3 regions of the Marinobacter shengliensis genome follow, and region 3 is predicted to be linked to each of the others. Evidence: predicted binding sites of a transcription regulator. Region 3 holds the regulator's gene; each other region holds the start of a gene.
The links. Region 3 encodes FliA, which starts transcription of late flagellar genes. Its sites were predicted from a motif close to CTAAAGTTTNNNNNNNNNNNGCCGNTAA; they were not measured.

Region 1 (10,213 bases), 1.3 Mb from region 3:
GCCCCGGGTGACCATTCCGCCGTTTGAGCGCAGCGGCTCGGTAGACCCGGCGCCTACCCAGGAATACATTAACCAGTTGTGCGAAATGCCCGTTAAGCCTGGCGAAATTAACCGGGAGGCCCTGACGGTAGATTGCCCGCGTCTGGAGCAGTACAACCTGTTCGCCAACGCTCAAGACCCGCGCAGCATGCCCCACGAAGGCGGCGTGCCGTTCGTGCTCAATTCCAATCTGTTCTCCGACTACGCCACCAAGTACCGGGTAGCGTTTATTCCACCGGGCACCAAGGCCATGTACATGGACGGCCAGAACGGCGGTAACCTCAACGGCACCATTCATTTCCCGAATGGCACGGTCATCGCTAAAACCTTTGCCTTCACCGATGAAAGCAAAGGTACCGAAGAATTGGTGGAAACCCGCCTGCTGATCAAACGCACCTCCCAGAGTGGTAAGGCCATATGGAGTGGCCCAACCTACAGCTGGAGCACGGAGGCTAACGGCAAGAAAGTGGCCAAGCTGGTACCGGGCGGCGAAACCCGCAGTGTCAGCTGGCACTACCAGGACCAACACACCGGTAAAGTGCTGGCCGGTTCCACCGACAGCTACTCCATTCCCAACCAGAACCAGTGCATCACCTGCCACTCCAATGACGACCTGGAAGCGGGTGCGGCGCCCATTGGTCCAAAGCCCCGCAACCTGAACCGCGCCTACAAGCCGGAATCCCGCTTTATGGGCACCGAAGGGCAGGGCGGCTTCCCGCAGGTAAACCAGCTCAAGTACTGGCAGGATCAGGGCCTTCTGGCCAACGTGCCGGCCCTGCAAATTGACGGTCGGGGCGTAGCCACCAACATTGAACGCCTGCCCCATTGGAGCGTGCCGGGCGATAGTGGCGCCACCGCCGGCTCCAGGGCGGATGTGGAAGCCCGCCTGCGGGCCTACCTGGAAGTGAACTGCCAGCACTGCCACAACGATAAAGGCGCGGCCTCCAACACCGGCTATTACCTGGACCACTACCGCAACATCGACGCCGGCTACGGCATCTGCAAGAAACCCACCGCAACCGGCGGCGGCTCCTGCGGCCGGCAACATGTCGTGGTGCCGGGTGATCCAGACCGCTCCATCGTCTCCTGCCGCATGGAAGACGCCAGCGATCCCCAGCGCAAAATGCCACCTATCGCCAAGAGCGTCAGCCACACCGAAGCCGTCGAGCTCCTGAACCACTGGATCGCAAACGTCGTCGACTCCAGCTACAACAACGCCGAAGCCTGCGGCGGCACCGGCATCTTCAAATCACTCAACTAACAAATTGGGGTCAGACCCCCGGACATTTCGCACCATCAAATGTCCTGGGGTCTGACCCCAAGTTGTTATTCGATGAGTGCCAATGCGTCTTGTGCTGGCATGGGTTTACCCAACAGGTAGCCTTGGCAATATTTGCAACCCATGGAATCGAGTAGGCGGAGCTGTTGTTCTGTTTCAACTCCTTCAGCAGTCACAGTTATGTCGAATGCCGTTGCTATGTCGATAATCGCTTTAACCAGGATCGCGCCTTGTTCGTTCTCGATCTGATCAATAAAGCTCTTGTCTATTTTAAGTTCATCAATGGCTAAGCGCCTAAGGTAACTAAGAGACGAATAACCAGTACCGAAATCATCTACTGCAACCCGAACACCATGCTCGCGCAAACGAGTAAGGTTTCTGTCTACGCATGCGGAATTCTCCATCACCACGCCTTCAGTTATTTCGAGGGAAATCTGACTCGCTGGAATCTTGTATTCTTCCAGGAGATCAAATACCTTGCATGAGAAGTCACAGAGTGCAAAATGAGAACCGGTGATATTGATTGCGACGGGTGGGATCTTCTGGAGATTTTCACTAGCATCCTGGAGAATGGCTAGACACTTGCGAAGGACGTACTCATCGATGCGAAATCCGAGCGAAGACTGCTCAGCAATGGCAATAAATTCGCATGGCGAGATGAAGCCTGATCCCCCCGGATTCCACCTGAGCAAGCACTCGTAACCTGCCAGCTCTCGGCCCTTAACAGAGAACTGGGGTTGAAAATAAATCTCCAGTTCGTTCTCCTCAAGTGCTCGTTTTAACCCCATCTGTAAGTCTATTCTGCGCTGAAGCCTGTGATGGTGGTTTGCGTCGAAGATGGCAATTGCTTCGTTGCGTTTTTGGGCCTCCTTCAAGGCCGATTCAGCAAGCCCGGGTAATCTGGCCGGCAGCCGTGAGTCATCTGGGTACAAGGTAATGCCGGCATTACCGGATAGACGTATCGTTGCTCCGTTCACAGAATAGGGCATGCTCAACCAGGCGATCAGATCATTTGCGATCCGGATAGCCTCTTCCCTGCAAGACACCGGAACAGCGACCAGAAAATCATCTGCGCCAATTCGGGCACATAAACGATCCCGATTCACATGATCTTGAATTCGTTTCGAAGCCTCAACAATCAATTGATCGCCTACATCGTATCCGAAGTGTTGGTTGATTAAGTTGAACTGTTCGCAGTCGAAATGCATTAACGCATACCGAGAATATATGGTGCCCCAAGCCTCTAGTTGCCCGGCTATGGATTGTTTGTTGAGAAACCCCGTCAAAGGATCGTGTGTCCGCAGATAATTCGCTTCCTGGTTAGCCCGATCCTTTTCTCTTTGAATCGCCTTCAGGTACTGTTGCTCTGTTTTTTCAACGTAAGCGTTCATTCCAAGACGTCCTGCCACCCCGCTGAAATTCGCCCTACAGTAACCTCACATGTTCCAACACGAGGTTACCCCCATGAGAAAGCACCGCACACCCGAGCAGTGGCAGGCGCTGGTTGATCAGCAGCGTGACAGCGGCTTGTCAGCGCCACAATTTTGCAAACAGGAAGGCATTGGCTATGCCAGCTTCTGCAACTGGCGCAAGCGCCTGTCCGATCCGTCGACCGACGATTCGGCAGGTTCCGGTGAAGCCAGCTTTCTGGATTTGTCATCACTGATGGGCAGCTCTCCATCCTCCGGCCCAGGCTGGAATATTGTGCTTAGCCTTGGCAATGGCGTCGAACTGCGGCTGAGCCAGAACGGATGATCGGGCTCGATAGCCAGGCGCGCATCTGGCTGTGCACAGAGCCCACCGACATGCGCAAATCGTTCCGGGGCCTGAGTGCCCTTGTTCGGAATCAGTTGAAGCACGACCCGCTCAGCGGTCAGTATTTCGTCTTCGTCAATCGGCGCAAGACCCAGATGAAGATGCTGTATTTTACGGCCACCGGTTACTGCCTGTGGGCCAAGCGCCTGGAGCAGGGGCAGTTCCGGGTGCCATTATCCGCCTCGGGTCAGCGAGCCCTGACCCTGACGGATCTGCAACTGCTGATCGATGGCATCGAAGTGCAGAAATACCGCCAGTTCAAGCGTTTTCGAGGGGTATAGAAGGCCGACTTCCGGTATAATATCGGTCATGAATTCAATGGCTTCCGCCCCCCATTCCAACACGTCTTCTTACTCGGCCCTGGCCGAGGAAAATGCGTTGCTACGTGAACAACTTCAGGTCATGCAGCACCAGTTGGACTGGTTCAAGAAGCAGCTGTTCGGTCCCAAATCCGAGAAGCAGGTGTTCGATCTGCCCGGTCAGGACAGCCTGTTTACATCGGATGACGCACCGGTTCCGGAAAAGCCACCGGTAGACGAGAAGCGCACGGTTCGGGCTTACCAGCGCGGCACCGGCAAAAAGCAGCGGGACGACGACTGCCTGAACGACACCGGCCTGCGCTTTACCGCTGATGTCCCGATGGAAGTCATTGAGCACCGGCCACCGGAGCTGACCGGCCCAGAGGCCGATCAGTACGAAGTGATCGGCAGCAAGACCACCTACCGGCTGGCCCAGCGGGCCTCCAGTTATGTGGTACTGAAAGTGGAGCGCCCGGTATTCCGGCGCAAGGGAACCGAGAAGTTGGTAACCACTCCGGCTCCGTTCAACGTGCTGGACAACAGCCTGGCCGATGTCAGCCTGCTGGCCGGGTTGCTGGTGGACAAGTTCCAGTTCCATCTGCCGCTGTATCGCCAGCACCAGCGTATTCAACAGGCGGGCATTACCGTCAGCCGCAGCACCCTGACCAACCTGGTCAAGCGCGCCATCGACCTGCTGCGCCCCATTGTGGATGCCCAGGCCGATAACGTGTTGCGCAGTCGAGTGCTGGCCATGGATGAAACGCCCATCAAGGCCGGGCATCAGGGCCGGGCCGGCCCACAAAAGGGCAAAATGAAATCCGGCTGGTTCTGGCCGTTGTACGGCGATGCCGACGAAGTGGTGTTCACCTACTCGAACAGCCGTGGCCGGGCCCACATCGAACAGGTACTCAGCGAGTCGTTCAGCGGCACCCTGATCAGTGACGGCTACGCGGCCTATGCCCGTTATGCCGCCGCCCAGGAGAACGTCACCCACGCCCAATGCTGGGTGCACAGTCGCCGTTACTTCATCGAGGCTCAAAAGGACCACCCGGAGAAAGTTACTGAGGCCCTGCAACGGATCGCGGCGCTGTACCAGAATGAAGAGATCATTAAAGCTCAAGGGCTGACTGGCGAGAAGAAACGCCAGTACCGGTTGGACCACTCGAAGCCGATGGTCAGCGACTTCTTCCAGTGGTGCCGGGATCAGTTGGCGCAAAGCGGGCTGTTGCCCAGCGATCCACTGACCAAAGCTCTGAACTACGTGCTCAGCCGCGAAACCAGCCTGACCGTGTTCCTGGAAAATCCCGACGTGCAGCCAGACACCAACCACTTGGAAAGGGCCCTACGGCCCATTCCCATGGGCAAGAAAAACTGGATGTTCTGCTGGACCGAACTGGGCGCGGAACACCTGGGCATCATCCAGAGCCTGATCAGCACCTGCAAGCTGCACGATATTAACCCCTACACCTACCTGGTGGACGTGCTGCAACGCATCAGCCAGCACCCGGCCAGTGACGTCAGCGACCTGACGCCCCGACTCTGGAAAACCCGGTTTGCCGACAACCCATTACGGGCGCTGATCGACCCACGCCATCCTGACCGACAGAGCAAACAGCCGGAGGCTACCGTCCGTGCGCATTGAGGACATGAGCATCGACCAGTTGCTGGAGCTGAACCAGTACATCTGCCAGCGCATTGATGAACTGCAAGAGCAGGAAACCCTGCAAGCCTTGAGTCAGTTGCGGGTTGGCCTGAAAGTGACCTTCGAAGGCCGGGAAGGACCTGTGCTGGGGATCGTCACCAAGATCAACCGCAAGAGCGTGATCGTGTTAGCCGAGGACGGTACCAAACAGTACAAGGTCTCGCCGGAGTTATTAAGGCCTCTCCGTGACGTGAAATAGGTCAACTATGTCGTGGAATGAACGCTTACTTTTCAACTGCTGATAAAGCCTGCGTGTAGGCGGTCAAGTCGTGGCAGATTCCTACAAACAGTGTTTCACCATCCACCGTCGTTTCACCCACAGACAAGTGCATGGGGAAGGCTTCTCCACTTTTTTTACGCCCACTTACACAGCGGCCGTATCCGATAACCTGGGGGGTGCCCGTTTTCAGGTAACGGGTGAGGTACTGGTCATGAGCACGGGCATGGGGCTCAGGCATAAGCAATGAAACATTTTGCCCGAGAACTTCATCCGGCCCGTATTCGAACAACGTCCTGGCAGAATCTGAAAACCTCAGGATGGACCCGTTACGGTCGATTACGATTATGGCGTCAACGGCCGCCTGCATCACCGCTTGAGCTAACCCGTTTTCAAGAGTTTCACTGCTCATCCGTTATTTGAACCTCACAACAAGTTCGTGGAGATCTTTAGCGATGTCGCCCATTTCACGCACGCTTTGAGTCGATTCCTCACCTTTCTGAAGATTTTCGCCAGCCAAAGACGAAATTCGCTCCACTTGCTCGTTAATCTGATCGGAAACCTGCGCCTGCTCTTCAACTGCCGCTGCCATTTGCATTGCCATTTCAGCAATGGTGGCAACCGAATCTGCGATTTCCGTCAGACTGGATTCTGCCTCCAGCATTCTCGCTAGCCCGTTGTCGGCAGCACTTGCGCCAGTATCTGCCACCACAACCGATTGTTCAGATTTACTGACTAGCTCGGATACCACGCCGTGAATGTCCTTCGTGGATTCCTGGGTTCTACGGGCAAGATTTCTTACTTCGTCGGCAACCACCGCAAAGCCCCGACCATGCTCGCCAGCTCTTGCAGCTTCAATTGCGGCGTTAAGCGCCAAAAGGTTCGTCTGCTCAGCGATGTCTTCGATAATTTTGGCGGCTGATGCGATTCGCTGAGTCTGCTGAGCGAGGTCATCTACAGACTGACCAATGTTGTGAACTGTTTGTTTAAGGTCCTCAATTGCTCGGCGGGTCGAGTTAATAGTTTTTACCCCATGCCCGGAAGCAGTTCGGGCATTGTCTGCCTTATCTGCAGTAAGCTGGACATTCTGCGACACTTCGGAAATGGTCACAGACATTTCATGTACAGCCGCGGCTACCTGCTCTGTTTCCGCTTGTTGGTTCTGCATCGTTTGTTGGGCTTCATGCGCAATTTCCATACCTCTGATGGTGCGTGACCGAACCTCACCTGCAGAATCTTCCAATCGAGTAAGAACGGCGTCCAGATGTGCCCTCTGAGCCATAATGGCAACCTTCAATTTGCCAATATGAAGGCTGTCATCCGTGTAGCTTTTTGCGGCGAGGTTACTGGTGAAGCTCTTGCCTAGTTGAGCCCTAATAGAGCTCAAAAGTCTGGCTTGAGCGCGATATGAAAAGATAAACAGGCAGACAAACGCCGCCCCCAAGACAACCACAGACAACATGGGCCGGCCAGCCCAGAAGAGTGCAGCTGTGGCGATAAAAACGAGACTTAAAGTGATAAACGGTAGCGATTGCATCGCTGCTTCATGTGCCCCGATCTCCCTCCCGCTCCGAATGTTTGCGTAGAGTTTTTCTGCCCGAGCGACATCTTTTCTGCTCGGACAAGATCGAACGGACTCATAACCAACAATCTCACCATTTTCCGTTACCGGCGTAACGTAAGCGCTTACCCAGTAAAAATCACCGTTTTTGCAACGGTTTTTAACCAGCCCCATCCAAGGTATTCCGGCTTTAAGACAGGCCCACATTTCTTCATAAGCTTTTTGCGGCATATCGGGGTGGCGAACAATGTTGTGTGGTTGGCCAATCAGTTCGTCACGGCAGAAGCCACTTATATCCACAAAAGCCTGATTACAGTGTTTGATTTTTCCTTTTAGATCTGTCGACGAAATCAGCTTTTGGCTGGGTGAGAAGGTGCGCTCAGTGTCGGTGACGGGGAGATTTTTTCGCATAGGTACTCCGCAAAGTACATTGGTTATAATCTAATTCAATTTACTTATATCGGCCGTTTACGCAGAACTTTAGACATAAATTTTCAGAGGCCGTTCCAATTCAGATGAATAAAGGTTGAGTTTTGCACTCAAAAACAGGTTTGGCCGAAGAGATGCGGAGTAGAATCCAGAAAGCACTGGCCAAAAGCGTGGTGTTAACGAGGTCAGTGCTGCGCATCCGTGCTTATGGCGGAGGGGGGGGCGCTGCCTGAAGGCAATCTACATGAGCGATCCCCTAAGGACGGACACACCACTGAACGCGCTCTTTCAAGAGCGCGTTCAGTGCCATCATTAACCTGCGAGAGCACCGAGCAGGCCGCCGACGATTCTATCCAGAACTGGCCCCAATACAGGAATTTCCTGAATCATCGACGGATCAAGAATGTCGCCTAGTGGACTTTCTGCTGCGCCGCCCTGAAGCAGGTTAACAAACTCACCTACCAGCGGCAGATCGTCGAGAGGCGTGCCACCGTCTTGGCCAAGAGAAAGCAATTGCTCAAACAGATCACCGATGATCGGCAGGTCGCCGTTCGTGATGGTATCTGGGTTTAGAAGGGACAGCAGATCACCAATCAAGGGGAGGTCGCCCTCACCGATATTGTTAGGATCCAATGCTGATAGCAACGTTCCGAGGACCGGAATATCTCCAGCACCAAATTCATCGCCTAAGTTAAGCAGTCCAGATAGCTCTCCGATGATCGGCAGATTAGACGGGTCAAAGCCGTCGCCGCCAAAAAAGTTGCCAGCATCGAGCAGAGTGAGCAAGTCACCTATCAAAGGCAGATCCTCACGGCTCGGAGTGCCGCCATTTCCACCCCCAATCGGTGAGAGTTCCAGCAGGGTATCAAATAGTGCGCCGCCCAGGTTAAGAACGCCATTCGGGCCAACGAAGGTTTCAAAACCATCCAGAACAGTAATAGAGGCCAAGCCGCCGAGGTTAACCCGAATCAGAGAGCCTTTCAATAAGCCAATGTCTGCCAGTGCCTTGGCATCCTGCTGACTGGTTAACTCGCCGAGTACGGGAATTTGACCAACTGCATCAAGAACAGTAAGAAGGCCATCCTCAAGTGGTTGAGGCAGTGGGACTGAATTGTCTTCCAGGACCTTTAGCTGAAGTAAACCACGATTGTTCTCTTCAAACAGGTCCGCTAATTCGGGTGGCACGGTGCCCAGATCACCAGAAGCCAATCCTTCAATCAATCCCAGAAGAAGATCCGGTACTTGTTCAGGATTTCCTCCGGTGAACGCGTCGGCAAAAGCGAAGATTTGGCTTTGCCCCAGGCCCAGATCGAGCGCCAGAGTACAATCAGCGCCGGGTTCTCCGTTATTGACCGATTTCGGGTCGCACACAGCGATCACACCGGTGAGGAAGCTCAGGAAATCGACACCGTCAATCGTATTGGTAGATTGGCTCGGCAGTGCACCGCCATTTAATACCCCGGAAAGACCGTCAATCAACGGCAGTTTCAAGATCAAGGCATTGTCCAGGCTGTTTAGGCCATCCTCTGAATCGCCAAAAGCCAACGGATCAAGCAGGGTGCCCGCCAAGTCATTCAGTGCCTCCCCGAGACCAGGAATTTGGCTAACTACGCCCTCATTCAGAGCTAGCACCAAGCCGCCTGTTCGGAACACCGTAGAGCTTGATGCTTCGCCAGGATTGCCTGCGAGGTCCGTGATGTTGGCCTCTACGATAATACGGTAGAAGGTTTGGCCTTTAAGTGCCTGATTGGGAGTGAATTCAACAGAGTTGCCTACTACGTTGAATGCACCAGAAACCAGCCCAACAACGTTACCGCTGTCATCGAGCTCCTGAACAATAAACGTGGTACCGTCGACCGATGATGGGTCTATTGGCTCATCGAACTCGACGAAAATACGGCTGTCCGTGGTGGCCATAGTTTCACCATCACTAGGGCTTGCCGCCACAAACATCGGCCCGGTGGTGTCTTGCTCCGTAGTAGAGCCCGTCGTGAAGCTTGAGGACTCGCTATCCACCAAGGATTTTGTCGAGCCTGAATCACCGCAGTCAGCCTGCAAGCCCGAGAGAGCCTGGATGGTGTAAGTCGTGTCGCCGTTGAGATCGCCTAGTGGATTGAGCACCACGGATCTACCCACTATACGGGGGCTGCCGTCTTCTAAAACAATCTCATTGACACCATCGAGCAACCTGACATTCCCCGGAACGCTGTCCGCATCAACATTTGCATTGAAAGTAATGCGCACGTTGGAGTTAACCGCGACATCAAGGGCGCCGTCAGCAGGAACAAATTCTGTGATCGAAAACTCAGTAGTTGAGGAATTACAGAAACCCTGTTGCTCGGTCTGGTCACGAGTAGGATCTTCCGGCACGTTAAGGCGCGGTTCGCCTGGGCCTCCGCTGCCACCACAGCCAGTGAGCAAGAAGGTTGAAGCAACCCCCAACGCCAACAAGGAGTGTTTAAATGACATCATGATTGCATCCTCTGCTTATTTTTTGATGAGTTCTGAGTATTTGCCAGTAACAATCGCTTCTACCCGACGGTTCTGGGCCCGGCCTTCGGCAGTGCTATTGGTAGCGATTGGTTGAGATTCGCCCATGCCAGTTGTGGTAATTCGATTGGTGTCGATACCAAACTCGTTGACCAATACTTTCATGACAGCGTCGGCGCGGCTTTTCGAAAGTTTTTGGTTATAGCTAGCAGAGCCTGTGCTGTCCGTGTGGCCTTCCAGCAAAATGCTGCTGGTCGGGTACTGCTTCATGACTTTTGCCAGCTTGGCGATTTCCGGGAAAAACTGCCGGCGGACCTCAGTTTTATCGAGCTCAAATTCCACGTAGAGCGTCTCGCGGATTTCCTTCGTTAGCTCTTTGGGA
Region 2 (10,213 bases), 770 kb from region 3:
AGCCGAATGGAACTAAACCCCAAGCAGCGCTTTAACGTCAGAAGTGAAAACGGCTACCAACCATCGCAACACGTACATCATCGTAGTCACCGGCATCTGCATCCAGTGCGAAATTGTTATAGACGGCGTAGATCTCGAGACGCTTGATGGGCTGATAGACGTAAGCGACGCCGAAGACCTCAACATCGGAGCCCGCAATGGTCGTACGAACCTCAGGGTCACCTTCGTTTGCTCCGGGCGTTACAACAACCGGATTAAAGTCCTTGCCCTGGGCACGATGCACTGTAAAGGCATGCTTTCCAGTCTTGTATCCAACCTTTAACATGCTGAAGTCAGAGTCACGACCTGCATCGTTTTCGGTGTTCGAGTACACCACACCCAGGTTGATACCGGTATCGTGCAACCAGGAAACCGAGCCTCCGATGGTCTCCAGATCACCTGCGGCGCCCCCTACATCCTTGGTGGAGTAACCAACAGAGGCAGACAAGCGGCCAAGGCCATCAATGTTTTCGTTATAGGAAGCGGCAAGTTCCGTGATGTCCTGCTCGCCTTTATAGCCCTGGCTGACAGCCAGGCTTACAGGCCCAAACTTCGGGCTGTCATAACGCAAACGGTCGTAGCGGGACTCGAAATCCTGACTTCGAATAGACTGAAAAACCGTCGGGCTAGCGCCGCCACTCTTCTCCACAAACGGCAGGGCGCCGCCTACCAATGCGAGATCCGGGAACGTGACGACCTTGGTGCCAGACAGGTCGGCTTCGGTCGCGCCATCAGCCGCACCAGGCCCCTGCCCTAAGGTCAACTTTCCGTATGCACCCTCAACGAACAGGCTGATAATGCGCTCATCAAAGTCGCCCTTGATGGAGCGGTTTTCCGGTGTCACCAGATTCGACGGGTTATGCTGGTATTCCCACTCCAGATGAGCGCCCACCTTCAGGCCGGTGTCCGGGAGATCCGTGCTGATCACACCGCCCACACGGCTGGAAGCATAATCGTTGTCCACGATGTACTGCTCGGAACCATTGCCGGTGTCGGAATGCATGATGGCCATGTTGATAAAGCCATACACACGCACGTCCAGGTCAGGCATCTCGACCTTTTGGGCAAATGCGGGGGCAGACGCCATGCCTGCCAGGGCAACACAGATCGCAAGTTTGGCTTTCTTCATCTCTTATCTCCGTTTTGGAATAACGTTATGCCATAGAGTTTAACAGAGCAGGATAAGTGATAGAGACAAAAAGTGGTTTGACGGAGGTCAGTTTAAGGAGACTCGGGGAAGCCGATGAGGGGGGGATATAGAAACAAAAAACCCCAGCATTCCTGCTGGGGTTTCATATTGGCGGAGAGGGAGGGATTATTCGGCCCTTCGGGCCTCTCCCCTTCGGGGTCGTCGTCGCTATGCTCCGACGTTCCTACGGCTGCTGCGCAGCCTACGGTCGAACCCGCGAGGATTCTCACCCGCCCTCACAGCCAATAAAAAACCCCAGCATTCCTGCTGGGGTTTCATATTGGCGGAGAGGGAGGGATTCGAACCCTCGATACGCTATTAACGTATACACACTTTCCAGGCGTGCGCCTTCAGCCACTCGGCCACCTCTCCAATAAACTGTTTCAAATCAGCGATGTCGTCGCTCATTTGAGGGCGCAAACTTTAATGGTTTTGGGGGCGTTTGGCAACTGTCTCCAGCGAGATTCCTGAAAAATTTGTTTGATCAGGGATAATTGCTCATTCTTGTAGCCAGATCCTTTAACCCGGAGTGAAAAATCATGCTGATGAAGGCAGAACAATCCACGTTGCTACTTGTTGATGTTCAGGAACGCCTGATGCCCGCCATAAGCCAGGGCGCTGAAGTGGCTGATCGTTGTACCTTGCTGGCCACCATTGCAGGTCTGCTGGAGGTACCGGTGGTGGGCACGGAGCAGCTACCCGAGAAGTTGGGGCCGAATGTTGAGTCGGTGCGGGAACTGTGTGACGTCACGGTGGGCAAACATCACTTTGATGCCTGCCCGGACGGTTTGATTGATCAGCTACCGGAGGGGCGCCAGCAAATTGTCATCGGCGGCTGTGAAACCCACGTATGTATGCTGCAAACGGCGCTGAGTTTGCTGGATGCCGGCTATAAAGTATGGGTGGTAGCGGATGCCACCGGCTCCCGTAACGACTTCGACCGGGATGTCGCACTTGACCGCCTGCACCAGAGTGGCGCCCGGATTGTCACCACCGAGATGGTGACCTTCGAGTGGATGGTACATTGCAAGCACCCCCGTTTCCGGGATATTCAGGCGCTGATCAAATAACCGAAACAATGAGGTGTTCATGCTGAATATGGATTTCGCCCAACGGGTGGTGATTCGTACCGCCGAGCAACCCTGGGTTGCCAGCCCCGCCGCCGGGGTTGAACGTAAACCCCTGGCCCGGGCGGAAGCCGAACGGGGACACGCCACCAGCGTGGTTCGTTATCTTCCGGGCTCGGCCTTTGCCCGTCATGAACACCCGCTGGGCGAAGAGATACTGGTTTTGGATGGTGTATTCTCTGACGAAACCGGCCACTACCCGGCAGGCACTTACTTGCGTAATCCGCCTGGTAGCGGGCATGCACCCTTCAGTAAACAAGGCTGTACGTTATTGGTGAAGCTACACCAGTTTGATCAACGGGATACGGCCACGGTTCGTGTCGATACCAACACCGCAGAATGGTTGCCTGGCATTGGCGGACTTCAGGTAATGCCGCTGCATGAGTTCGAGCATGAGCATGTGGCACTGGTTAAATGGCCAGCCAATGAAGTATTTCAACCCCATCGGCATTTTGGTGGCGAGGAAATCTTTGTACTTAGCGGAGAGTTCTGCGATGAGCATGGCCGTTATCCCGAGGGAACCTGGTTACGTAGCCCACACCTGAGCCAGCATCACCCGTTTGTTGACCAGGAAACGGTCATCTGGGTGAAGACCGGTCACCTCCCCTTAGATTGATTTAACCAAAAGCGGCCCCTCGAGAGGGGCCGAAATAGAGCACTATCCCGACTACAACAACATCATCAAACACCACCTGGCTAAGAGGCGAGATTGGTGCGCCAACCGGGTTGGCCAAACTCATCACTGCCGAATCGTTCGTGGCCATTACCAATAGCCATCCCTTCACCAGCCGGCACTTCGAATACATGGTAGGCCTCTGGTCCGAAGGGATCGAGGGCGGTATCCAGGTACTCATAGGCATCTGGCACCGGCTCGCCGGACATAGCAACCCTGAACTGCCGCTCCACCATCGGGACCGTAACACTCAGAGGTTGCTGCACCCAGAGAAAAACAGCCTTCTGGGCGACCAGATACTCGCACCGAACCACTTTGCATCCCTCGCGCAGGGTCAACGTGGTCGGCTCTTTTCCAGGCTCAAGACGGAACTTGTGAATGGTTTTCATGGCGATACTCCTTCAGAGGTTGCCAGACACAGTTCAATCATGCGCCGCCGAAGACTTCGAGAAAATAAGATTTATTGAGCAAGAATCATCGATATTATCGAGGTAAATCAAAGCCGCTACAGATTGCCCGCACACCTTCATGGGCAACCTTCCGGCTTCGGGTGATGGCGTAGAGTTGATCGGTTACCGCTTTGACAGGAGCAATCTCCTCCACCTGATATTGGCGGCACACTTCCTCCTTTATCGCCGTTGGCGCCGCAAATACGCCCAACCCTTCCCGTCCGAACACCTTGATTAACGCGCTGTCGTCTACCCTGGCCACCAGGTCCATCCTGACATTGCTGATGGTCAGCCAGTTCATCAACTTCTGAAAATACGGCGCATCCGTGGCGTTGGCCAGCAAGGGCTGATGATTGAGAGAGGCCGGAAAGTCGTCCCGAAGCCGCCCAGCCATCTCCGGGGCGGCAAACAAACTGATGGTAGAGGATGTCAGGGGATGAACCGCGAAGCGATCTGTGACCGCTTCGGTCTGAGGCATACGGTCTGTCAGCACGACGTCGAGTTCTTTGCGTTTGAGACTGAGCAGCAAATCTTCCGCGCGACCTGTCCGGCAATCCAGGTTGACTCGCCTGTTCAGCTTCAGAGCCGGCTGCAACAACTGAAAAGCAATCAGCTTATGAATTGACGCCGAAACGCCGGCCGCTAATCTCAGAGGGCGATCAGCGGGGGCCAGACGCAAGGTTTCAGACAGCTCCCCAGTCAGTGCAAAAATGTCGTTGGCGTAGGACTGAACCAATTGCCCCAGTTCAGTCAGGACCAGACGCCGCCTTTCCCGGCTGAACAACTGCCCTCCGACTGATTCCTCGAACGTGGCAAGCTGGCCACTCAGGGTTTGCGGCGCAAGATCGAGCAGCTCGCTGGCTTTGGCAATCGAGCCCTCACGGCTGATGACCCAGAAATAATAGAGGTGCCTGAGATTGAGCTGATCCATGGCGTAAACCTAGTTTGTGGTGGCTCTTCGTGACCGCAGCAACCAAACCGACATCAACACACTGTGCAGCACCAATAATGGTACCGCCACCAGTAGCAGGCTTGCCCAGCCAACCGAAGCCAGTACAGCGCCAGCACTCAAGGCCGCTGTCGCCTGAGCCGTGAACACCATCATGTCATTCAGGCCCTGCACACGGAAACGCTCAGACTGCTGGTAACCCTGGGGCAACAGGGTTGTCCCGCCAACGAACAGGAAATTCCAACCCACGCCCAGCAGCAGTAACGCCCACAAATAATGATGAAAGCTGATACCGCTGGCCGCCAGCAGAATGCACGCCAGGTAGGCCAATAATCCCGCCGCCATCATCAAGGGGATGCCGACAACACGGGTCAGCCAACCAGAAATAAGAGACGGAAGATACATGGCCATAATGTGTAACTGAATAACCCGCTTGGCATCATCCAGATCATGACCGGCCATTTCGGTCATGCTCAAGGGGGTTGCAGTCATGATAAAGCTCATCACCGCATAGCCGATGGCGGCGCCGCTGATAGCCGTCCACACCAGCGGATTTGCCAGTATCTCCCTGAGCGGGCGACCCCCGCCAACCACGGTTTCCGGGACCCGCTCTGCCTTGGCGCGATACCCGAACGCAAGAATGATAAACGCCAGGGCCTGAACAACGGCCAACCCGACCCAACTGTAAAGGAACGGGAAGGATTCAGATTTCCCACTGCCCAGGCTAGCTACTTCAGGCCCCAACCAGGCCGCAACCAGGCCTCCCAGCAGCACTCTTGCAGCTGCCGAGCCGGCCATGTCCGGCGCTACCGACTCCATCGCCGCAAAGCGATACTGGTGCACCACGGCCAGGCCCGAACCGCCCAGAACGGCAGCAAGGCACATCAGGGTAAAGTGCGATTGCCAGGAAGCGTACGCACCCAGCAAACCTGCGAGAATGCCTGCAAGTGCGCCGAAAAGCATCACCTGTTTGCGCCCTATCCGCTCCATCAACCATGTCGCCGGCTTTATGGCCAGAACCGTGCCGACCACCACCAGCCCGACCGGCAAGGTTGCCAACTCTGGCGCAGGCGCCAGCAGTCGTCCCTGAATAGAGCCAATAAATACGATAAAAGGCGCGGTGCACATGGCCAGCGCCTGGGCCGCCACCAGCACCCAGACATTCAACGGCATGGATTATTTCTTCCTGTAGATAATGCCGGGATGGCATTGAACCATTTCGTACAGATCAGGCAGGCCGTTCAGGGATTCAGAGGCGCCCAGAATCAGGTAGCCACCCGGATTCAGCGCCCCGTGCATGCGGGTAAGAATGTCCTTTTTGAGGTCTGCGGAAAAATAGATCAGCACGTTCCGGCACATGATGATATCGAATTTGCCGAGCATATACCGCTCAAGCAAGTTGAGTTCTTTGAACTCCACCATGGCCTTGATCTGCGGTTTGATCTGCCACCCGCCGTTAGGTGATGGCGTAAAAAACTGCTTCTGCCGCTCCGGGGAAAGCCCGCGACCTATCGCAATCATCTCATATTCACCCCGCCGGGCCACTTCCAGCACGCTTTTGGAAATATCGGTCGCGGTGATCTTTACGTCACGCAGCTTGCCGGGGCGAATGCGCCGGAATTCGTCCACCACCATGCCTACCGAGTAGGGCTCCTGCCCGGTTGAGCAGGCGGCAGACCAGACACGAAGCGGTTGGAGCGAATTGCGCTCGGCGAACTCCGGCAACAGCTTGTCCTGAAGAATACGGAATGGGTGGTTGTCCCGAAACCAGAGGGTCTCGTTGGTGGTCATGGCATCGATAACCAGCTCACGCAGGCCGCTGCGCCCCACCCGCTTCAAGCGATCGAGAAGCTCACCCAGTGAATTCAGGTTGTTCTCCTCAAGAATCCTGCGTAGACGGCTCTTCACCAGGTACTGCTTGTTGTCACCCAACAGAATGCCACAAGCGTCCTGCAGGAATGTCTTGAAGGCTTCGTATTCCTGAGGCGTAATTTCCGCTTTCATTGGATCTCTATCGTGGGTAAGTCCATGAGCCGAGGCATCAATTCTGGTCAATAATTTCCATCACGCGCTCGGCAAGCTCATCCGGGCTGAATTTCGCCATAAAATCATCGGCACCGACCTTCTGAACCATCGCCCGGTTAAAGACGCCACTCAGGGATGTATGGAGCATCACATACATGCCGCTGAGCGCCGGATTCTCTTTGATTCTGGTAACGAGGGTGTAACCGTCCATCTCCGGCATTTCCACATCGGAAATGATCAACGATAAGTGGTCTCGGGCAGTGGAACCATCCCCCGTAATCTCCTTGAGGTAGTTCAACGCCTGTTTACCGTCATTCTTGGTGACCACTTCCATTCCGATCGCGGTCAGGCAGCGCTCGATCTGGCGCCTCGCCACAGACGAATCATCAACAACCAGTACCGGCAAATGCCCGGGCACACGCTCGGCGCTGCGAGTTTTCAGCTCTTCGGTGACATCTTCCCTGAGCGGAGAAACTTCTGCAAGAATCTTTTCTACATCTATGATTTCTACAAGTTTGTCATCAATTTTGGTGACCGCCGTCAAGTACACATCCTTGCCAGCCCCCTTGGGTGGCGGGAGGATATCTTCCCAGTTCATATTCATGATCCGGTCGACACCAGTCACCAGAAAGCCCTGAGTTTTACGGTTGTACTCGGTAATGATGACAAAGCTTGTTGCCAGCTCTTCCTGTGGAATGCCTGCCATGCCAATGGCCATGCTCAGGTCGATGATGGGGATGGTCTCGCCACGGATATGGGACACGCCCCGAACCACCTGGCGGCTGTTAGGAATCGATGACAATTTCGGGCATTGAAGGACCTCCTTCACCTTAAAAACGTTGATCCCGTATAGCTGCCGCCCCCGCAAACGGAACAACAACAGCTCAAGCCGGTTCTGACCAACCAACTGCGTACGCTGGTTAACGCTGTCCAACACCCCTGCCATAACTTTCTACTCCCGGCATGCCAACGATCGGCACAGAATTTGCTCAGTTATTATTAAACAACTTGCTTACGCGAACCCGGACCAAAACATTGACGCCGGGTGTCCAATCAGGGTTAACGGCCCCAGCGCCATTTTCCTTAACGGAACTCGCGTAAATATGCCTAACTGACAGCATAGGACAAAGCAGTGCAGATGCGAACCATCTTTTTAGCGACCTTTTGCCTATCGACCCTGGGCCTGAACGCCGCGGCTGCGGCCACCACTGCAAGCGAGATACGCGATGCCGCCGGTCAATTTATCGAAACCTGGGCCGACGAGCAGCGCCAGCAACAGTACGAGGTGAACTTCACCGTCGGCAGCATCGACAGCCGGCTTAGCCTAGCTGCTTGCGAACAGGCACTCGAAACCGCGTTTACCAACGATCCCCTAAGGACCACATCGCCATCGGTGATGGTGTCCTGTGCCGGGGAGCGGCCATGGCGGATGTTCGTCACAGCCAGTGTCGAAGTACACGGCCCTGCCCTTGTGGCGGCTCGGCCTCTGGCCCGCGGTGAGCGCATCAGCGGTGAACTTTTGCAGGAAAAACAGGTGCAGATCAACGCCAGCCGCCGGGGCATTCTCACAGATATTGAACAGGTATCCGGCATGCTGGTGAGGCGACCAGTTAATGCAGGGTCGGTGCTGACGCCAGATCTGCTCGAAGCTCCCAATGCCGTTGAGCGGGGCGATCATGTTATCATCACCGCCAAATCCGCGGTGTTCTCGGTCAGTTCCCGAGGCAAGGCGCTGGCCAGTGCCAGTGTCGGCGAGCAAGTGATGGTTGAGAATCTGCAATCAGCACGCACGGTTCGGGCAACGGTCACGGCTCCTGGCCGGGTGGAAATTGCCATGTAACGGAAAATCCGTGCCCAGCGGCAAATTTTTTCCGTTTTTTTCTAAAGGTCGGCTAAACGCTGCCGTTAAGCAGATATAAACTCGATTCCGCCGCCTCTGAAGGTGGCCACAGGCAAGCAGGTATCCTTATGTCAGTTGACTTAAATGGAATTGGCCCCGGCCAGGTCAACACCACCAGAACCACGGCCGACAAAGCAACAGGCAGCCAGAGTACGCCCTCCACGGCTGGAGAGCAGGCAAAGGCTCAAAGCACGGCTGCCCGCGGCGACAACGTCAGTCTCAGCAATCAGGCCAAAAACCTGAAGCAGCTGGAACAGAAACTGGGCGATTACCCGGAAATGGACGACGACCGCATTGCGCAGATTCGCGCAGCACTGGAAGATGGCACCTACAAAATTGATGCAGAGAAACTGGCCCAGAAAATGCTTGAGATGGATAAAAGCATTTTCGGGTGAGTAAAACATGGCTGCAATCATTGAATTGAAGACCCTTCTCTCAGAAGACATCCGCCAGCTTGAAACCCTGGCGGATCTTCTCAACCAGGAAAAACAACTCCTGGCGTCCTCCGACATCGCTCCGCTCCAGGAAATCACCACTCAGAAAAACAACATCCTGACGGATATCCGTGAGCGTGCGAAACAAAAGATCCGCCTGCTGGTGAACATGGGGTACCGACCGGATGCCGGCGAGCCCTCGAGGTTTATCCGTGCCGGTGGTATGGAAGACCTTTACCAACTCTGGAAAACCGCCGATGGGCGCCTTCGTGCCTGCCAGGAACTGAACCAGAACAACGGTCGTGTTGTCGGACACCTTCAAAAACGCCTGACGAGGCTCACGGACATCTTCCGTGGCGCCTCTGCCCAACAGAAGCTTTATGGCGCCAAGGGCGAACAAACCAGTGTATCCAGCGGCAACATTCTGGCCAGCGCCTGACCGACCCGGCAAACAAAAACGCCCGGATGAGCTATCCGGGCGTTTTTCGTTAGATTCACCTTACCCGTTCATTAACGGGTGTAGATCGTCATCTGGGAATCCGGATGAAACCGTATGTTGTGAATGCTGACGTTCCCCATGGATGGACTCTGATTGCCACTCACGCGGATATTGTCCATCCGGATCTCCTCAATCCGTTCGGGAAACGCCAGCCTCAAGGCGCCATCCTCTCGAATGGAATAGCGGGGCTCACCCTCCCTGTAGTGAACACCAGAGATGGTCAGGTCGGAATCGAGGAAACTGAGCACTGGCACAAAAATGTTGGCGGCCAGCTTGATTCCCTCTACTGAATCGAGTCCGGCGAGTTCCGGGTCATCAACCGCGCCGCCAGCATTTCCCGGCATTGCGGCAACCGTTTCAATACGCTCCAGCAAACCCACACTGCTTTGAGCCGTTACGCCGGCCATATCGCTGTCAGACAGAGGCGCAAAGCCCCCCTTTTCATATAACTGACCGGCCTGCGCAGGCATGGATGCCGCGCTGGTATTGCCGGCCGCCAGCGACACCAACGGCTGAAACGGCAACGTCACCATGGTAACCAGCGCTGCCGCATTACGATAACGGGCCTGGTGTTTGAGAACGCGATGCAGTTCCTTGTCAGTCACCCAGCCAGCGGCGATCAACACTTCGCCCAGGCGCTGCCCGGTTTCCCGCTGCAACAACAACGCCTCGTCCAGCTGACCTTCCGACAAATAGCCACGATTGATCAACAACCGGCCAAGCCGGGACTTTTCTTCAAACCCCTTACGGATTCTCACTAGGCTCCTCCCGCATTCAGAGTGATCACCGTACAACCAGGCCCGGTATTGATAATGATTAAAGCGTAGCCCAATCCCCTGGCCTACGCTGTGCTGATTTGCACTTATTCAGGTAAGGATCTGTTAAGATCTTCGCTAATTTTGTTCTATCCGGATTGTCTCAGGATTCCT
Region 3 (10,213 bases):
CAGGGCATCCAGCAGTTGCTCAAACTCTTCGTCGGTAATATCTCCGGAATCATTGCCCGCACCGGCGGCAGGTTCGGGTTCTGGCGTTGCCGGTGCCGGCGCTGCCGTGTCGCCTTCCGGCTTGGCAAGTTCATCCAGCGCAGCGATCAATTCGTCCGGAGCCGGAGTCGGCTCTTCACGGTTACGAACCTGATCAAACATGGCGTTGACGTGGTCCAGAGCTTCCAGCACCACGTCCATCAATTCGGAGGTGACCTTGCGCTTGTGGTTGCGGAGGATATCGAACACATTTTCCGCAGAGTGACAGCAGTTGACCAGCGCTTCGAGCTGCAGGAACCCGGCACCGCCCTTGACCGTGTGGAAACCACGGAAGATGGCGTTGAGCAGGTTGCTGTCATCCGGATGCTGCTCAAGATCTACCAGCTGCTCGGACAGCTTTTCGAGAATCTCGCCGGCTTCAACCAGGAAGTCCTGCAGGATCTCTTCGTCGGCATCAAACGCCATGCGTCACCCTCTATAATCGTTCAGAAACCGAGACTGGATAACAGGTCATCAACGTCGTCCTGCCCCGAAACTACATCATCACGCTCCTCAGCCTTGATCTGAGGCCCTACCCCTTTTTCGGCCGATTCTTCTTTTTCTTCAATCTGGTGCACGGTGCCGGTGAGCTGGTCCACGTGGCTGGCCATCACCACCAGGCCAAGCAGGTTCTCTTCGACTTCTTTCACAAGAGCCGTTACTTTCTGGATAACCTGCCCGGTAAGATCCTGGAAGTCCTGGGCCAGAAGGATTTCTGACAGGTTGCTGTACAGGGTATCGGAATCTGTGGCCAGGCCCGCAAAGAAGCGATCAATGCGGCCGTACAGCTCCCGGAATTCTGCCGGCTCCATTTCCCGACGACGCAACCGCTGCCATTCGTCTCGCAGGGCGGTCGCTTCGTCGCGCATGGTATGCGCCACCGGCATGCTTTCTTCGACCAGGTCCATGGTGCGATTAGCCGCCTGGCTGGTCATCTGGACAACGTAGGCCAGCCGATCCGAGGCATCGGACATCTTGGACAAGGCTTCTTTCTGCTCGGCACTGCGGGCGTCTATCTGAAAATTCCGGATAGCCTCGTGCAGGCTCCGGGTCAACCGCCCCACTTCCCGATAGAGGCTCTGGTCGCGAACTTCACTAAGCTCGTTGATCACCGACATCGCACGGGCGTAGTTACCGGAACTGATGCATTCGGCCAATTCGGAGCTTTGCTGCTGGAGCTTTTCGGTTACCTCCGGGTCGAGGCCCTGATGGTTCTCGTTCTTGTCAGTCATGACAGCCATCCGACCTCTGGTTACTGGATTCGCTCGAAGATCTTCTCAATCTTTTCCTTGAGAACGGCAGCGGTAAACGGTTTGACGACGTACCCGTTAACGCCGGCCTGCGCCGCCGCCACAATCTGGTCACGCTTGGCCTCCGCGGTTACCATCAGCACCGGCAGGTTCTTCAGGTTCTCGTCTGCCCGCACCGCCTTGAGCAGATCAAAACCCGACATGCCAGGCATGTTCCAGTCGGTCACCAGGAAGTCGTACTTGCCGCTCCTGAGCATGGGCAATGCAGTGTTGCCATCGTCCGCTTCATCCGTATTGGTGAAGCCAAGATCGCGCAGCAGATTCTTGATGATTCGCCGCATTGTGGAAAAGTCATCCACAATGAGAATTTTCATGTTTTTGTCCAATGGGACCTCCAGTCAGTAACACCCGGATTTCATTAAGCCTTTTGAAAGTCTAGCAGGCCGCTGCTTTAACCGCTTATTGTGTGGTGTTTGGCCGCGTTGTAAAGCGCCGGTTACCAAAATCTACACAGTTACGCGCCGCGCGGTCAGCGCCGGCCCGGTTTATTCTGGCTCGTCTTCCCGCCAATCGGACAACCGCCCCCTGAGACGAAGGGCCGCCTGGCTATGAATCTGGCTGACCCGGCTCTCGCTGACGCCCAGCACCGCGCCGATTTCCTTCAGGTTGAGCTCTTCCTGGTAGTAGAGGCTCAACACCAGCTTTTCTCGCTCAGGAAGCTCTTCGATTGCCTCTGCCAGGCTTTTCTGGAATGCATTTGATGAAATGCCATCCAGGGGATTATCGCTGGCCTCTGTTTCTTCTATCGGCAGCTCCCCGGATTCATTGAGCTCATCAAGGCTAAAAAGTCGGCCACTGTTGGCGTCTGCCAGGGAAGCATGATATTCCGACAGGTCAATGCCCAGCTCTTCGGCAACATCGACATCCTGGGCCTCGCGCCCGGTGCGGTCTTCAACCGTTTTGATGGCTGCCGCGATACGGCGGGCATTGCGGTGAACGGAGCGGGGAACCCAGTCGCCCTTGCGGATTTCATCCACCATGGCACCGCGGATACGAATGCCTGCGTAGGTTTCAAAGGTGGCACCCTTGCCGGTGGAATAGCGTTGTGCAGCTTCCAGCAGGCCAATCATGCCGGCCTGCATGAGATCTTCAAGCTGAACCGAGGCCGGCAAACGGGCCATCAGATGAAGGGCGATTTTCTTGACCAGCGGCGCATGCTCCTCAATCAGCTGAGAGGGGCCTTTTGCGCCAGCCTGATGGTAGATTCCCAGGTTTTTCGCCAATGTCATGTATCCGGTTTTCTTATAGGACTGGATTCAGATCAGACTTCGACGAGCCGCTCCACGAAAAACTCCAGATGCCCTCTTGGCGATGATGGCAGCGGCCAGCTGTCCACTTTCTCTGCCAGGGCACGGATCGCCAGCGACGCCTTAGCCCGTGGATAGGCATCCAGAACGGCCCGCTGCCGCTGAACGGCTTTTTTGACGGCTTCGTCGTACGGCACGATACCTACATATTGTAGTGCTACATCAAGGAAACGCTCGGTGACACGGGTCAGTTTTTCATACAGATGCCGGCCTTCCTGCTCATTTCGCACCTGATTCGCCAGAATACGGAAACGGTTGGTGCCGTAGTCGCGATTCATCAGTTTGATCAGGGCATAAGCATCGGTAATGGAGGTAGGCTCATCGCACACCACCAGCAGCAATTCCTGGGAGGCCCGCAGGAAACTGACGACCGACTCGGAAATACCGGCTGCTGTGTCAACAATCAGCACATCAATCTGGTCACCCAGCTCGCTGAAGGCGTTGATCAGCCCTGCATGTTCCATCGGGCTCAACTGGGTCATACGCTGGGTGCCGGACGATGCGGGGACAATCTTGATACCACCCGGGCCGTTGACCAGAACGTCCTTGAGGTCGCACTCGCCACTGAGCACATCCTGCAGATTGCGATTGGCGGTAATGCCCAACAGCACGTCGATATTGGCAAGGCCAAGGTCTGCATCCAGCAACACCACCCGCCGGCCTTTCTGGGCCAGCGCGATACCGAGGTTGACGGACACATTACTCTTGCCGACACCGCCCTTGCCGCCGGTAACCGCAATCACCTGAACCGGATGTGGTCTGCTCATACTGTTATCAGTCTCTTACTGCGTTCTTGTGTGGGCGCAAACGGCAGCGCACCGGCTGTACCACCGGGCCTCAGGCCCCTTCTGCAACGGCCTGGCCGTGCTGCATTGTTTTCAGGCGTTCTACGCCCAACCGCACCAGAGGAATGGCCTCTGCCCGGTGCAGGTCTTCGGGAATCTTCTGGCCATCGGTATACCATGCCACTGGCAGGCCGGTTTCCATGACAAAGCCCAAAGACTCACCCAGTGTCAGCGCTTCGTCAATCTTGGTCATGACGCAGCCTGCAAGGTTTGCCATCTTATAGCAATGCCACACGGATTTCATGATGCGCGGCTGGCTGGTGGCAGACACGACCAGATGGGTACGGATATTGTGATCGCTCCGGGCCAACTCCGCCAGCTGTTCCTGATAACCGCGATCCGAGCTGGTCAGCCCGGCAGTATCAATCAGAACCAGGTGCCGGTCTGACAATTCGTCCAGAATGTCATCCAGGGAATGACTCTCGTCCACAACCCGGACCGGAACATTGAGAATACGGCCAAACACAAACAGCTGTTCATGGGCTGCCACCCGGTAGCGATCGGTGGTGACCAACGCCAGGGAATCCGGCCCGTGCTCCAGTACATATTGGGCTGCCAGCTTGCCAATGGTGGTGGTCTTCCCAGACCCGGTTGGCCCCACCAGCGCATAGACGCCGCCGGCCTCAAGCCAGTGTTCCCGAGCGGTACGTACGCCGGTGGCCAGCATCTTCAGGGATTGCTTCCAACCGTCTTCCAACCTGCCGGCGCGATGCTGACGGGACAGAGAGGTTGCCAGCTCCGCGCCCAGGCCAAATTCCTGCAGCCGCTCTGCAAGCCTCTGCTGAACCGCATTGGATGCCGCGACTGCAGGCTTCTCGGGTACCGAGGTACGGCCGCTGACCATCTCTCTCAGGGAGTTGATTTCCGCTCTCATGCTCGCCAACTCATCCGAGTAGCCCGCCTCTGATCGGCCACCTGCATTGCCCACCGAGGTCGATCCACCAGCCAACTCACCTGACCAGTCGGCACCCGGCCGATCATCAGCCAGTGCACGATCATATTCCGCGCCGACACCCGCCCGCTTCTCCCGCACTTCGCGAATGCGACTGCGCGATCGGTTCAACTCTTCTTCCAACCGACGATGCTGGTCTGCCTGCAGCTCCGCCAGGCGCGAGCCGTTGGTGGCCTGTGCCGCTTTCTCGCCAAGGCGCTGGCGTGCCATATTTTCGTCATAGTCCAGGGCCGTCACAATTTCGACGCCTCCGTCCACCCGGCGATTGGACAAAATAACGGCATCCGGCCCCATCTCATGACTAACCTGTTTCAGGGCTTCGGCCATGGTCTTTGCAAAAAACCGTTGTACTTTCATAACGCTTCATCCTCCACCGGCGTGCCCGAATCGGGTGTTCGCCTTGCCCTGCCGGCCTTACTGGCCAACAGAGGCGACTATCGTGATCTGTTTGTTATCCGGAATTTCCTGGTACGAGAGCACATGCAAACGCTCTACCCCATAACTGGCAAACTTTGCCAGCACTGGCCGCAAGGGCCCGGAAACCAGAAGAATCGCCGGCTTGCCCAGCATTTCCTGGCGCTGAACACTGTCCTGAAGAGACCGCTGCAGCTTTTCCACCATGTTGGGCTCAAGCACCAGGCCAATATCTTCCTGTCCGCCGGATTGTTGACTCTGCTGAACAGACTTAAGCAATAACTGTTCCAGATCGGGATCCAGAGTGATCACCGGAATCTCGGCATCGTTGCCACAGATGCTCTGAACGATCATTCGGCGAAGCGCCTGGCGAGCCAGGGTGGTCAACAGTTTCGGGTCCTGGCTTCTGGGGTGCACGTTAACAATGGCCTCGGCAATGGAGCGCATATCCCTGACCGGCACTTCTTCCCGGAGCAGGTTCTGCAGTACCCGCAGCAGGACGCTCACGGAAATCGTCGTAGGCACCAGCTCCTCCGCCAGTTTCGGAGCCATTTTCTCCAACTGGTCCAGCCACTTCTGGGCCTCTTCATGGCCGATAAGTTCATGGGCGTGCTTTTGCAGAATCTGGTTAAGGTGGGTAGCCACCACCGTGCTGGCATCCACCACGGTATAGCCCAGGGTCTGGGCCTGGTCTTTCTTGTCTGGCTCAATCCAGATGGCATCCAGGCCAAAGGCCGGATCTTTGCCTGCAATGCCTTCCACCTTGCCAAACACCTGGCCCGGATCAATGGCCAGCTCACGTTCCGGGTGAATCTCCGCCTCGGCAATGGTCACACCCATCAGGGTGATGCGGTAGACGTTTGGCATCAGGTCCAGATTGTCCCGAATGTGCACTGACGGCATCAGGAAACCCAGATCCTGAGACAGTTTTTTCCGAACCCCCTTGATGCGACTGAGCAGCTGCCCGCCCTGGGATTTATCGACCAGAGGAATCAGCCGGTAGCCCACTTCCAGACCAACGATGTCAACGGTCGCCACATCATCCCAGCCCAGCTCCCGGGTTTCACCGGGCGCCGGCAGCGCCTGTCCTTCTGCGCCGGACCGATCCTGAACCACCTCGCCACCGGCACGGGGCGCTCCACCAGCCATGCCGCCACGACCGGCGTAAACGCCCTCTTCTTCCACAGTCTGGCTTTGCTTTTTCCAGATCAGCCAGGCCGCACCGGCGGCAAGGCTGCCCAATCCCAGGAAGGCAACATGGGGCATGCCCGGAATCAGACCCAGGATAATCAGGATGACTGCGGCAATACCGATGGCCTTGGGCGCGTTGAACATCTGATGAATGATCTGCCCGCCCATGTCCTGGCTGGCCGTTACCCGCGTTACCATGATGGCAGCGGAAGTAGACAGCAACAGTGATGGAATCTGGGCAACCAGGCCGTCACCAATGGTCAGCAGCGCGTACCGCTGCATCGCCAGGCCAAAGTCCAGGCCATGCTGGAGCATGCCGATCGAGATACCACCAATGATATTGATCGCAAGAATCAGCAACCCCGCAATGGCATCGCCCTTTACAAACTTGGACGCACCATCCATGGATCCATAGAAATCCGCTTCCTGGGCAATCTCCGAACGGCGGCTTTTGGCCTCGTCCTGGTTTATCAGGCCCGCGTTCAAATCCGCATCAATGGCCATCTGTTTGCCGGGCATGGCGTCCAGGGTAAAACGGGCACTGACTTCCGACACCCGGCCGGCACCCTTGGTGACTACCAGGAAGTTGATGATCATCAGGATGGCAAACACCACCAGACCAACCGCATAGTTCCCGCCAATCAGAACCTCACCGAACGATTCGATCACCTTACCGGCAGCATCACCACCTTCGTGACCGTTGAGCAGGACAATCCGGGTAGAGGCAACGTTCAACCCCAGGCGCAGGAGCGTGGCAACCAGCAGTACCGTCGGGAACGACGCGAACTCCATCGGCCGAAGCGCGTACACACACACCAGCAGAATGACGATGGACAAGGTGATGTTGAAGGTAAAGAACACGTCCAGCAGGAAGGCCGGCATGGGCAGGATCATCATGCCCAACAAGCCCATAAGCATCAGTGGAATACCGATACTGCCCCGCGTCAGGGTTTTGACGTTACTCAGAACTAACGCTCTGTCCATGCTGGATACTTCTCCGCTCTGCCGTGCTTTTCAGAACTGTCAGGGTCGAAAATCTGACGCGGCGCGCCAATCTGGGAGAGTTATCGCAAGAACCGTACCAGGCCTTACAGTTTTTGATATTTACCGCACGACCAGCGCCTGACGCGGGCGCCCAGATACGGTATCCTTGCGCCATTTATTGCATCCGAAATCAAGCCCGAACATTCGAACACACAGGTGACCCCAATGCCGATCCACGAAGTGAAGCACCCCCTGATCCGCCATAAACTCGGCCTGATGCGCCGCGCCGACATCAGCACCAAGAATTTTCGTGAACTGGCACAGGAAGTTGGCGCACTTCTGACCTACGAGGCGACCAAAGACTTCAACCTGCAGGAAAAAACCATTGATGGCTGGGCCGGGCCGGTGACCGTGGAACAGATTCACGGCAAGAAAGTCACCATCGTGCCGATTCTGCGCGCTGGCCTGGGCATGCTCGACGGCGTGCTGAGCCTGATCCCGGTGGCACGAGTGAGCGTAGTGGGCCAGATCCGCAACGAAGACACGCTGGAAGCTGAAACCTACCTGGAAAAATTGGTGGGCGAGCTGGACCAGCGCATGGCTCTGATTATCGACCCGATGCTGGCCACCGGTGGCTCCATGATCTCCACCATCGACCTGCTCAAGAAAGCCGGCAGCACCGAAATTCGGGCCCTGGTGCTGGTGGCCGCGCCAGAAGGCATCGAGAAAGTGCTGGAAAAACACCCGGACGTTTCCATCTACACCGCTTCTGTTGATGAGCGCCTGAACGAGAAAGGCTACATCCTGCCTGGCCTGGGTGATGCCGGTGACAAAATCTTCGGCACCAAGCAGAAGGACGTCTGAGCATGCAGGAACACACCCATGAACCCGTATGGAAGCAGGCACTAGCCGGCTCCCAGATGCTCCTGGTCGCCTTCGGCGCCTTGGTATTGATGCCCCTGATCACCGGGCTGGACCCCAACGTGGCGCTGTTTACCGCCGGCGTCGGCACCCTGATTTTCCACATAGTCACCGGCGGCCAGATCCCCATTTTCCTGGCCTCATCCTTTGCCTTCATCGCGCCGATCATCGCCGCCAAGGGCCGCTTCGGGCTGGAAGAAACTCTTGGGGGCCTGATGGCGGCCGGCATCCTGTACATCATCCTGGCCGGCGCCGTGCGGGCACGGGGCACGGGCTTTGTCACCCGCCTGCTGCCGCCGGTGGTCATCGCCCCGGTGATTATGACCATCGGCCTGGGACTGGCATCGGTGGCGGTGCATATGGCCTCTGGCCGCACCGGAGACGGCGCCGCCGAACTGGTGCCCTACAACACCGCCATCGTCATCGCCATGATCTCCCTGGCCGTCACCATCGTCATGTCGGTCTGGGCCAAGGGCATCTTCCGGCTGATCCCAATCATGTTTGGCGTTATCGTTGGCTACACCCTGTCCTGGTTCGCCGGCATTGTAGACATTACCCCGGTCCAGGAAGCCCCCTGGTTTGCCGTCCCCAACTTCGTCGCCCCCGCCTTCAGCTGGGGCGCCATCCTGTTCATGATCCCGGTCGCCATTGCCCCGGCCATCGAACACATCGGTGACGTACTGGCCATCGGCAACGTCACCCGCAAAAACTACCTGCAAAAACCCGGTTTGCACCGCACTCTGCTGGGCGACGGCCTGGCCACCAGCGCCGCCTCCATGCTCGGTGGACCACCCAACACCACTTATTCTGAAGTCACCGGCGCGGTGATGCTGACCCGAAACTTCAACCCGAAAGTGATGTGGTGGGCCGCGGGTACTGCCATCGTCCTGGCCTTCGTTGGCAAATTCGGTGCTGCCCTGCAGACCATTCCGGTTCCGGTTATGGGCGGCATCCTGTGCCTGCTGTTCGGCTCCATCGCCGTGGTCGGCCTGAACACACTGATCCGCCACCAGGTAGACCTGTCCCAGTCCCGTAACCTGGTGATCGTTGGCGTCACCCTGGTTTTCGGTATCGGCAACATGGTGATTGGTACGCTGGAAGGTATTGCTCTGTGCGCGGTTGTCGCGATCGCCTTGAACCTGATCCTGCCAGGCGAGAAAGAAGCCTGGGGTAAGCGGATTCAGGAGCCCAAGGCTTAAGCAATGAAACCGGTCAGGTCGACATAAAGCTCGGCCTGGCTCGCCGCACCAAACCGGCAGGCTACAAAAGAGCCAAACTCCAAAATCTAAATATCGCGCCGCATCTCCGGCGGAATCGGAAAATCAGGCATACCCGGTTTGGCCCCGCGCCCCTTGCGGAACTGCCGGAGCTGGAACACATAAGCCAGCACCTGAGCAATAGCCATATACAAACCGTCGGGAATCTCCTGCCCCACATCGGTATTGTGATACACCGCCCGGGTCAGCGGCGGCGTCCGCAGGATCTCCACCTTGTGCTCACGGGCAATCTCCATAATCTTGAAGGCAATCTCATCCGCCCCCTTGGCCACCACCACCGGCGCTCCCATCGAATCCTGGTTGTACTTTAACGCCACCGCATAGTGGGTCGGGTTGGTAATCACCACATCAGCTGTCGGCACATCCTGCATCATCCGGCGCTGGGCCATCTCACGCTGCAGCTGGCGAATCTTGCCCTTTACCTCTGGTTTACCCTCGGTGTCCTTGTACTCGTCCTTCACCTCCTGCTTGGTCATGCGCAGTTTCTTCTGGTGGTCGTAGATCTGAAACGGCACGTCAATCATGGCAATGATGATGGTGGCACAGGACAGGAAAAAGAAGCTCCAGCCCAAAGTCCAGACCACATGGGCCATGGCCGGGACAACGGGCTCCTCAGCGATCGCAAGCAGGTCCTCAGTGCGCAGATTGAGAATCAGGATGGCCACCGCAAGCACCAACCCCACCTTGGCAATCGCCTTGACCAACTCAATGAGGGAGCGCATCGAGAACATCCGCCCCAGACCCTTGATGGGATTCATCCGGCTGCCTTTCGGGGCAATCGCCTTGGCGCTGAACAACAAACCACCAATGCCAATAGAGCCTGCGATGGCCGCCACCAAGAGCATGATCAGAATGGGAGACAAGGCAAATGCAGCTGCCTTGGCAGAAAGTATGAGTTGAACACTCATATGGCGGGTGTCGTAGATCGCGGCGC

Region 1: the regulator FliA is predicted to act here: its motif matches at 7,370-7,397, upstream of QUE75_RS13260 (methyl-accepting chemotaxis protein).
Region 2: the regulator FliA is predicted to act here: its motif matches at 8,333-8,360, upstream of flgM (flagellar biosynthesis anti-sigma factor FlgM).

Annotation. Positions count from the first base shown of each region.
Region 1 is NZ_AP028062.1:2,895,653-2,905,865, reverse strand. Features, by position in the region: gene QUE75_RS13295 (parallel beta-helix domain-containing protein) at 1-1,300, shown strand, start outside; gene QUE75_RS13290 (putative bifunctional diguanylate cyclase/phosphodiesterase) at 1,366-2,709, opposite strand; gene tnpA (IS66 family insertion sequence element accessory protein TnpA) at 2,783-3,073, shown strand; gene tnpB (IS66 family insertion sequence element accessory protein TnpB) at 3,070-3,414, shown strand; gene tnpC (IS66 family transposase) at 3,362-5,074, shown strand; gene QUE75_RS13270 (hypothetical protein) at 5,064-5,333, shown strand; gene QUE75_RS13265 (PAS domain S-box protein) at 5,359-5,763, opposite strand; gene QUE75_RS13260 (methyl-accepting chemotaxis protein) at 5,767-7,323, opposite strand; gene QUE75_RS13255 (Ig-like domain-containing protein) at 7,654-9,813, opposite strand; gene QUE75_RS13250 (OmpA family protein) at 9,829-10,213, opposite strand, start outside.
Region 2 is NZ_AP028062.1:2,363,702-2,373,914, forward strand. Features, by position in the region: gene QUE75_RS10845 (porin) at 38-1,168, opposite strand; RNA gene QUE75_RS10850 (RtT sRNA) at 1,338-1,478, opposite strand; tRNA gene QUE75_RS10855 (tRNA-Ser) at 1,510-1,600, opposite strand; gene QUE75_RS10860 (isochorismatase family protein) at 1,768-2,298, shown strand; gene QUE75_RS10865 (cupin domain-containing protein) at 2,318-2,971, shown strand; gene QUE75_RS10870 (DUF7352 domain-containing protein) at 3,052-3,417, opposite strand; gene QUE75_RS10875 (LysR family transcriptional regulator) at 3,512-4,408, opposite strand; gene QUE75_RS10880 (MFS transporter) at 4,418-5,599, opposite strand; gene QUE75_RS10885 (CheR family methyltransferase) at 5,603-6,430, opposite strand; gene QUE75_RS10890 (chemotaxis protein CheV) at 6,468-7,397, opposite strand; gene flgA (flagellar basal body P-ring formation chaperone FlgA) at 7,590-8,291, shown strand; gene flgM (flagellar biosynthesis anti-sigma factor FlgM) at 8,420-8,746, shown strand; gene QUE75_RS10905 (flagella synthesis protein FlgN) at 8,754-9,224, shown strand; gene QUE75_RS10910 (hypothetical protein) at 9,296-10,042, opposite strand.
Region 3 is NZ_AP028062.1:1,598,060-1,608,272, reverse strand. Features, by position in the region: gene QUE75_RS07335 (chemotaxis protein CheA) at 1-504, opposite strand, end outside; gene QUE75_RS07330 (protein phosphatase CheZ) at 525-1,310, opposite strand; gene cheY (chemotaxis response regulator CheY) at 1,331-1,714, opposite strand; gene QUE75_RS07320 (RNA polymerase sigma factor FliA) at 1,874-2,617, opposite strand; gene QUE75_RS07315 (MinD/ParA family protein) at 2,650-3,462, opposite strand; gene flhF (flagellar biosynthesis protein FlhF) at 3,533-4,849, opposite strand; gene flhA (flagellar biosynthesis protein FlhA) at 4,907-7,081, opposite strand; gene upp (uracil phosphoribosyltransferase) at 7,307-7,945, shown strand; gene QUE75_RS07295 (uracil-xanthine permease family protein) at 7,948-9,201, shown strand; gene flhB (flagellar biosynthesis protein FlhB) at 9,288-10,213, opposite strand, start outside.